Regions from separate parts of the Paenibacillus pasadenensis genome, predicted to be linked through region 1. Evidence: riboswitches for the same ligand, from Rfam matches in the RefSeq annotation. Region 1 holds a riboswitch; the other holds the start of a gene.
The links. A riboswitch is a leader RNA that binds a small molecule or an ion and turns the genes downstream of it on or off. The one in region 1 is predicted to bind FMN.
Positions count from the first base shown of each region.

Region 1 (4,399 bases):
CATTCGGAATGCACCCGCACGAGCGTCGGCTGCTCCGGATCGATCTGTCCTTTGACGAACGCGACATGCTCCTTGTCGTCCACCTCGTTCGTGTAGGCGACCGCGCGGAAGACGCCGAAGTCGGTCGGCATGTTTACCTCGACGACCCGCTGCACCAGCTGCTCGCGGCGGCGCCGATGCTCGATCAGCGACTGGATCGTAATCAGCTTGAGATCATGCTTGCGCTTGAAGTCCGCCAGGTCCGGCAGCCGCGCCATCGTGCCGTCCTCGCGGATGATCTCGCAGATGACCGCGCCGGGCTTGGCGCCGCACAGCTTGGCCAGATCGATCGCCGCTTCCGTATGGCCGGCGCGCCGCAGCACGCCGCCGTCCTTGGCGATCAGCGGGAATATATGGCCCGGGCGGCGGAAATCGTCCGCGCGGGCCGCGCCGTCGACGAGCGCCCGCACCGTCTCGGCGCGCTCATGTGCGGAGATGCCGGTCGTCGTGCTCACATGGTCGACGGAGACGGTGAACGCGGTGCCGTGGTAGTCCGTATTGCGGACGACCATCGGCGGCAGGTCGAGCTCTCGCGCCCGCTCCGCCTCGATCGGCACGCAGACGAGCCCGCGCGCCTCGGTAATCATGAAGTTGATGACGGCCGGCGAGATCGTATCGGCGAGCGCGATCAGATCGCCCTCGTTCTCGCGATCCTCGTCGTCGACGACGATGACCGGCTTGCCGGCCAGCAGATCCTGCACCGCATCCTCGATCGCATCGAATGGCGCCGCCCCGTCTTGATGGTGTAATCGTTCCATGCTTGCTCCTCCTTCGTTGCCTTGGCTCATGCGAATCCGTTCTCCGCCAGGAAAGCGGCCGTCAGCGGGCCGCCGGCCGCGCCTCCCGGCCTGCCGGCGGCTGCGGCGTCCCCTCTGCCGCCGAACCGCAGCAGATGGTCGACATATTTGCCGAGCACGTCGCATTCCAGATTGACGGTCGCTCCCGCCTGCTTGCTCTGCAGCACGGTTTCGGCGAGCGTATGCGGGATGATCGACACCGAAAAGGCGTCCTCGCCCGCCTCCGTCACAGTCAGGCTGATGCCGTCCACGGCAATTGAACCGCGCGGAATGATGTAGCGGCGCAGCCCTTCGTCCGCGGGCCGGATCGTGAACAGCACCGCGTTGGCGTACGCCCTGCGCTCGACGATCCGCCCGATGCCGTCCACATGGCCCTGGACGATATGCCCGCCGAAGCGGCCGTCCGCGCGCATCGCCCGCTCCAGGTTGAGCGGGCTGCCCGCCGGCAGCCCGCCCAGATTCGTATGCCGGTACGTCTCCGGCATGACGTCGGCCTCGAAGCTGTCGGGCCCGCATCCAGTCACGGTCAGACAGACGCCGTTGACGGCGATGCTGTCCCCGAGCCGGACGCCCTCCAGCACTTTGGCGGCGCCGATGCGGAGCACCATCGCCTCTCCTTTTCGCGCCGCGCCGCGCAGCTCTCCGATCTCTTCGATCAATCCGGTGAACATGTCAGCCGATCCCTCCCTTGGCGGCTGGCTTGCCGCTGATGCATATATCGCGTCCATAGCGCTCCACCTCGACGTCGTCCAGCTCGATCGCGTCGGCCATCCGCTCGAAGCCGGCGAACCGGAACGACGACGGCGCGTCCTCGCCGCCGATGATCTTGGGCGCGAGGAACAGGCAGATCCGATCGACCAGCCCCGCCTCCAGCATCGAGCCGTTCAGCCTTCCGCCGCCCTCGAGCAGGATCGAGCCGAGCTCCAGCTCGCCGAGCCGTCTCATCGCCTCGCGCAGATCGACCGAGCTGCCGCTGCCGCAGCGGATGACCTCGACGCCGGCCGCCCTCAGCGCGGCCGCTCGGCCTTCGTCTGCGGCTTCCGACGTCAGGACGATCGTCGGCGCGGCTCCGTCCTGCACGAGCTTCGCGTCCAGCGGCAGCCGCAAGCTCGAGTCGGCGACAATTCTCGCCGGATGCAGGCCCGGCACGGACAGCCGCGTCGTCAAGCTCGGGTCGTCCGCCAGCACCGTGCCGATGCCGACGAGGATGCCCATATGGCGATGCCGCATCGCATGCACGGCCTCGCGCGCCTCCGGCCCCGTCACCCAGCGGCTGTCCCCGCTCGCCGCGGCGATGCGGCCGTCCAGCGTGGAGGCTGTCTTGAGCGTGACATAGGGCAGCCGGGTCGTGATGAACTTGCGGAACGGCTCGCTCCGCCGCCTGGCCTCCGCTTCCATGACGCCCGTTTTCGTCTCGATTCCCGCCGCCTGCAGCTTGGCCATGCCACTGCCCGCGACGAGCGGATTCGGGTCGAGCTCCGCGACGACGACGCGGGCGATTCCGGCCGCGATCAGCCGATCGCTGCAGGGCGGCGTACGGCCATAATGGCTGCACGGCTCCAGCGTGACGTAGGCCGTCGCTCCCCGGGCTTCGTCTCCCGCCATCGCCAGCGCGTGCGGCTCGGCATGCCCTTCGCCCCGCTTGAGATGGGCGCCGAGGCCGACGATGCGGCCATCCTTGACGATGACGCAGCCGACGGCCGGATTGATGCCGGTCTGGCCGGCCGTTTTGGCCGCCATGCCGAGCGCGAGCTCCATGTAATATCGATCATCGATCGTTTCCCGCAATGCAAAAACACCCCCGATTGACGCCTGGAGCGCCCTTCGGGGGTGATGGAATGTCGGAAACGTCGCCGCGCGGCAGGAGCAGGAGCCCGATCGACCGGATAGCCAAAAAAGCCGTCCTGGAAATGCGGGAACAGACCGCCGTCCCGGATCGAATCGGAAGACAGACTCCGGGCGGCAGCGCGGAACCGATCTCGATGTCTGGGCGGCGGACTTGAACAGACTCCTCCAATGATGGAGGAGCTGCCTTCATGCATGCCTGTCTTGCAGCGAGCCTTCTCCCATCCAGACTATACTGTCGGTCCCGGAGTTTCACCAGGTCAGCCGCATGCGCTCGACGCGCCCTCGGTCGAGGGAAGCGCAGAAGCGGTCATGCGGGTCACGGACTGACCGTCCCCGGCGAGCCGCGGCATATGCCGAAGACGCGCCAGGTACGGATCACCGCCGGCCCGGGAATTTCACCCAGCCCCGAAGGTTCGCTTGAATTCAATTGCTTGCATGACTCATCTTACTTGCCTGCACGCTAAAAAGCAAGCGGACGAGTCGGGATTAAACGACAAAAAGGCTCTCGGACGAGAGCCTTCCGCGCGAGGAAGTCAGACTTCGACGACTTCGACTTTGGCCATCTTGTCGCGGCCTTTGAACGCGTCGATGTATTCCATGCCTTTGGAAATCTTGCCGAAGACGGTGTGCTGGCCGTCCAGATGCGGCTGCGGCTGGTAGCAGATGTAGAACTGGCTGCCGCCGGTATTGCGTCCGGCATGAGCCATCGCGAGCGAGCCGCGCTCATGCTTGTTCGGGTTGATCTCGCAGTCGATCGTATAGCCGGGACCGCCGGTGCCGGTGCCGTTCGGGCAGCCGCCCTGAGCGACGAAGCCCGGGATGACGCGATGGAACGTAAGTCCGTTATAGAAGCCTTCGTTCGCCAGCTTTTCAAAGTTCGCGACCGTATTCGGAGCGTCCTTGTCGAACAGGTCCAGAACGACCTCGCCGCCGTTTTCGAGCGTGATTTTCGCTTGTTTTGCCACTTGTCATCACTCCTGCCTTCCAAAATAAAAGCTATGTACGCCTCTTATCATACACCAGCGCCGGTCCCGAACGCAAAGCGAGCCTCCCGAAGGAGGCTCGCCGGCAGCGGCTTACGGCTGAACTTCAGCCTTGCGCAGACGCTCCGGCAGCACGTCGTTGCGGGAGATGTCCTCCAGCGACTCGCGCTTCACGGCGACGTCGGCCTTGCCGTCCTTGACCAGCACGACCGCCGGACGGCGGATGCGGTTGTAGTTGGACGCCATCGCATAGTTGTACGCGCCGGTGCAGAAAACGGCGAGCAGATCGCCCGTCTCGGCCTTCGGCAGCTCCAGGTCCCAGATCAGCATGTCGCCGCTCTCGCAGCATTTGCCTGCGACCGATACCGTCTCGGCGGCCGGCTCGGCGGCGCGGTTCGCCAGCACCGCCTCGTACTTGGACTCGTACAGCGCCGGACGCGGGTTGTCCGTCATGCCGCCGTCGACGGCGATGTACTTGCGGACGCCGGGGATGTCCTTGCTCGTGCCGACCGTATACAGCGTCGTGCCGGCGTCGCCGACGATGCTGCGGCCCGGCTCGACCCAAATCTCCGGCAGCGGATAGCCGGCCGCCGTGAAGTTCGAGCGGATCGCGTCCGTAATCGCGCCGATGTAGTCGCGTACCGGAAGCGGGCTGTCCTCGGACGTGTAGCGGATGCCGAAGCCTCCGCCCAGGTTGATGACGCGGAACGTCTGACCGAGCTCGGCCTTGAC
Region 1 covers NZ_NFEZ01000004.1:2,375,911-2,380,309, reverse strand. The annotation lists gene B8V81_RS19710 (bifunctional 3,4-dihydroxy-2-butanone-4-phosphate synthase/GTP cyclohydrolase II) at 1-797, opposite strand, end outside; gene ribE (riboflavin synthase) at 824-1,507, opposite strand; gene ribD (bifunctional diaminohydroxyphosphoribosylaminopyrimidine deaminase/5-amino-6-(5-phosphoribosylamino)uracil reductase RibD) at 1,509-2,624, opposite strand; FMN riboswitch at 2,891-3,101, opposite strand; gene B8V81_RS19695 (peptidylprolyl isomerase) at 3,218-3,649, opposite strand; gene lysA (diaminopimelate decarboxylase) at 3,761-4,399, opposite strand, start outside.

Region 2 (4,399 bases), 420 kb from region 1:
ATTGAACTTGTAGCCGACCCCGTACACGGTCAGCACGAAGCGCGGATCGGCCGGATCGTCGCCGAGCTTGCGCCGCAGGTTGCGGATATGGCTGTCGATCGTGCGCTCATAACCGGCGAACGCGTCGCCGAGCGCCTCCTCCAGCAGATGCGTCCTCGTGAATACCCGGCCCGGCCGCGAGGCGAGCCGCAGCAGCAGCGCGAACTCGGTCCGGGTCAGCTCAAGCGCCCGGCCTTCGAGCTCCGCCTCATGCGACAGCGGCCGAATCGTCAGCTCGCCGCGCTCCAGCACCTCTCCTTCGCCGCCTGGCTCCTGGACGTCCGCGCCGGACGCCGTCGCCGTTCGGCCTGCGCGCCTCAGCACCGCCTTCATGCGAGCATGCAGCTCGCGCAGGCTGAACGGCTTCTGAATGAAATCGTCCGCTCCGAGCTCCAGCGCAAGCACGCGGTCGAACTCATCGCCTCTGGCCGTCACCATGAGCAGCGGCAGCTGCCAGCTGCGGTCGTTGAGCCGGCACAGATCCAGTCCCGTCCGCCCGCCTTCGAGCATCCAATCGACGAGCAGCAGGTCCGGCCTGCCGCGCTCGATGAGCGCTTCCGCCTCCTCCGCCGAAGCCGCTCCCTCGACCTCCCAGCCTTCCTGCCGCAGGAAGCGGGCTCCTTCCTCCAGCAGCTCCCGCTCATCCTCGATCCATACGACCTTCATGTCCATCCCCCGTCCGCTCCTGCTTGATCTCTCGGTTTCCTATTATATCCATCCCTGCATCCGCTGCAAAGCAAATACGGGACGAACGGAGAACTGCTCCGCTTCGTCCCGTATCGCTTTTCATGCCTGCAGCGCGCAGGCGGCGCTCCGAGCGGCCGGTCAGCCGACCTGGAACTCGTTGCGCTTGATGATGTGGATGTCGTCTCCGGCATAGATGTGGATGTAGATCACATACTTGCCCGGCTCCGGAAACGTATGCTCCACCTCATATTCCTTGTCCGACTTCTTCGTCGAGGTGAGCAGCACCGGGAGCTCCTGCTCCGTCTCCTCGCGGATGTCGAAGTCGATCTTGAGATCGTCCTCCTGCAGGAGGGACTCGATGCCCTCGATCTCCGCCGTCAGCTGGAGCGGCGAGCCGGCGACAGCCGCCGGCTCGCTCGCGATATGCGTCTCCACGGCGGATTCATCCACGCCGCCGCTGCGCGAGGAGCAGCCCGCCGCGACGAGCAGCAGCGCAGCCAATAGGATCAGTCCGAATTTCTTCAACGTCATTAGCCTCCTTGGCATGTTCCCTATCCTTTCCCATTATACCCGCTCGTCCGCTCTTTGGCTTCGGCGAACCATGAACTTTTCTTGTCGAGCGCTGCCGGATTGTGCTACAATTCGGTCTAACTGAATCTGAACCTTCGGGGCAGGGTGAAATTCCCTACCGGCGGTGACGGCGCCAGCTTGGCGCCGAAGCCCGCGACTCCCGCTGCCGCTTCATGCGGCGGCGGGACTGACTTGGTGCGAGTCCAAGGCCGACGGTATAGTCCGGATGAGAGAAGGTGAAACCCTGCTTGGCGCCATTTTTGGCGGCAGGCGGGTTCTTCATGCCCCCGTCCTGATCCTTCAGGCGGGGGCATGCTGCTTCTAACGAGGTTCAATTCAAATTCCGTTTCATGGGGGTTTTTGAATTGGGTACGACCGCTGCCGCATCGAGTCCGCTGCAGGCGGACCGCGGCGGACTGCTCTCCTGCGGGCGCGGCATCTGGTATGTCGCGCTCGGAGCGACGCTCTGGGGAGTCGATCCGCTGTTCCGCATCCTGCTGCTCCAGCATTTCACGTCCGCGCAGATCGTCTTTCTCGAGCATCTGCTGCTGGCCGTCTATTCCGTTCCGGTCCTGATCCATTACCGTCATCAGCTCGCCGGCAAGCTCACGCTCGGCATCGTCGGCGCGATGCTGTTCATCTCCTGGGGAGGCTCGGCGATCGCCACCGTCATGTTCACCGCGGCGTTCAGCTACGGCAACTTCAACGCCGTCCTGCTGCTGCAGAAGCTGCAGCCGCTGTTCGCGATCCTGCTCGCGCGGATCGTGCTGCGCGAAGCGCTGCCGCGCCGCTTCGGCTGGTTCCTGCTGCTGGCGCTGGCCGGCACCTACCTGCTGACGTTCGGCTTCGGCTCCCCGGCGCTCGGCCTGCATGACCTCGCTACCCTCGGCTGCCTGCTCTCCATCGGGGCGGCGGCGCTGTGGGGCGGATCCACCGTCATGGGCAAGTACCTGCTCACCAAGGGCATGGGCTTCCACTTCGTGACGGCGCTGCGCTTCCTGCTCGCCATCCCGCTGCTCGGCCTGCTCGTCCTCGTCGCCGGCGACGGCTGGCAGACGCTCGGCGCAGGGGGTGCGGCGGCGCTGCTGCTCGTGAACCTGCTGTTCCAGGCGTTCATCCCGGGCTTGCTGAGCATGCTGCTCTATTACAAAGGGCTGTCCGGCACCAAAGCCTCGCTCGCCACGCTCGCGGAGCTGGCGTTCCCTGCCGTCGGCGTGCTCATCAACTGGCTCGTCTTCGACCAGGCGCTCACCGCCGGCCAAGTCGCCGGCTTCGTGGTCATCTGGACCGTGCTCGTGCTGCTGAGCCGCAGCGCCTCGCGCTCCGCTCAGCCCGCCGCTCCTGCGGGCTGACTTCAGCCTTCAGCCCCCGGCAACGCTGCCAGATCAAAAAGGGCGGCAGCCCGAATCCTCCCCTCTGAGGCGGATCCGGGCTGCCGCCCTTTTTACGTCCTATCCTGTCGATGCTCAGGCTTCGTCCGCACGCATGAACCGCGCTTCGTCGAAGCAGCCGTCCAGTCCGGGCTCCGTGCCCTCCGCCGCCAGCAGCGCCAGCTGCAGCTCGCCTCCGTCGCCGGGCAGGCTGATGCGCCGCGCCGCGTTCATGACCCGATGCCAAGGCAAGCCTTGGGACTCGCCCATGCTGTGCAGCACGCGCACGACTTGGCGCGCCGCGCGCGGCTGGCCGGCTGCCGCCGCCACCGCGCCGTACGTCATGAGCCGTCCTTCGGGAATGGCTTTCACGACTTGGACGACGCTTGCCGTGAATGGCTGCATGTCATCCGCCTCCCCTTTGCTCAGACGTTGTCGGCTTCGCCCGCATGGGCGGCGCAGAACGCCGCCGCTTCCGCCAGCTCGTCCTCCTCCAGCCCGAAGTCCAGCAGCTGGTCGGTGCCGCGCTCGCGGATCTCATGCGAGACGACGCGGCCTTCCCCGCCAGACGCGAGCGCGTAGACGACGCGCACGTACAGGCCCGCCGGGCGGTACAGCTCGTCCTCCTCGTCGACCTCGATCAGCAGCGTGAACTCGTAGCGGTCGCCGCTCAGAATGCCGAACGGATCCTTCAGCTTCTCGACCGTATATTCGCTAATTTCCAATAGCTCCAGCTCCATCAGCTTCCCTCCTCATCTTGAAGCGTGCCCTCCGGCACGAGCTCCAGCACCGCCTGCCGCACCGCCGGCTCGTCCAGCCGGTCCGACAGCACGACGATCTCGCCGCGATCCTCGCGCGTCCGGATGAGCCGCCCGAATCCTTGACGCAGCCGCAGCTGCATGAACGGCTTCTCCACCTCGGCGAAAGCATCCTGCGCTTCCGACCGCCGGGCGTTGTAGACCGGATCGGCGGGCGGCCACGGCAGCTCCCAGACGACGACGAGCGACAGCGAAGGACCCGGTATGTCCAATCCTTCCCAAAGCGTCGCGGCGGCAAGCACGCTTTCCTCGTCGTTTTGGAACCGGCCGATCAGATGGCTGATCTCCGCGTCGCCCTCGTACAGCATCCGGTAGCCGTCCAGCTCCCCGCTCGACGCCGCCCAGTCGCGGAACTCCGCCAGCTGCCGACGGTCCGGGAACAGCAGCAGCGCGCGGCCGCCGCTGCGCCGAAGCGCCTTCAGAGCAGCAGCGCGCTTGGCCTCCGGTCCGTCCGTGCGGACCGTCCGCACCTGCATCTGCTCGGCGTAGTCATACGGACTCGGCGTGCTGAACTGCAGGTAGTCCCGGATGCCGAGCGAATCGGCCACATAATGGAACGAGCCGCCCGCCGAGAGCGTCGCCGACGAGAAGATGATCGGCATCGGACGCGCGAACACGCGCTCCGCCAGCACCTCCTTGACGAGCCGCGGCATGAGCACGAGCGACAGTCCGTCCGCCTCGTCGGCGAGCCAGGCGATCAGCCCGTCCGGACGGTCGAACAGCGCGAGCGCGGTGCCGATCATGTCCAGATGCTCCTCGACGATCGTCAGATGATAAGCGTCAAGGGTGAACAGTCCGCTTTCGAACACGAGTTGCTCCTCGATCTCCTCCAGCTGCGAGCGGAAGGCGCGGACCTCGCGCGTCAGCTCCGGCGTCCAGCGGAACTCGAGCCGGTCCGAGCCGGCCACCGGCCTG
Region 2 covers NZ_NFEZ01000004.1:2,799,138-2,803,536, forward strand. The annotation lists gene B8V81_RS21615 (response regulator transcription factor) at 1-711, opposite strand, end outside; gene B8V81_RS21620 (hypothetical protein) at 865-1,251, opposite strand; FMN riboswitch at 1,384-1,538, shown strand; gene B8V81_RS21625 (DMT family transporter) at 1,692-2,648, shown strand; gene B8V81_RS21630 (MGMT family protein) at 2,763-3,071, opposite strand; gene B8V81_RS21635 (DUF6509 family protein) at 3,092-3,406, opposite strand; gene B8V81_RS21640 (ATP-dependent DNA helicase) at 3,406-4,399, opposite strand, start outside.
Region 2: another riboswitch for FMN. It lies ahead of B8V81_RS21625 (DMT family transporter); the one in region 1 lies ahead of ribD (bifunctional diaminohydroxyphosphoribosylaminopyrimidine deaminase/5-amino-6-(5-phosphoribosylamino)uracil reductase RibD).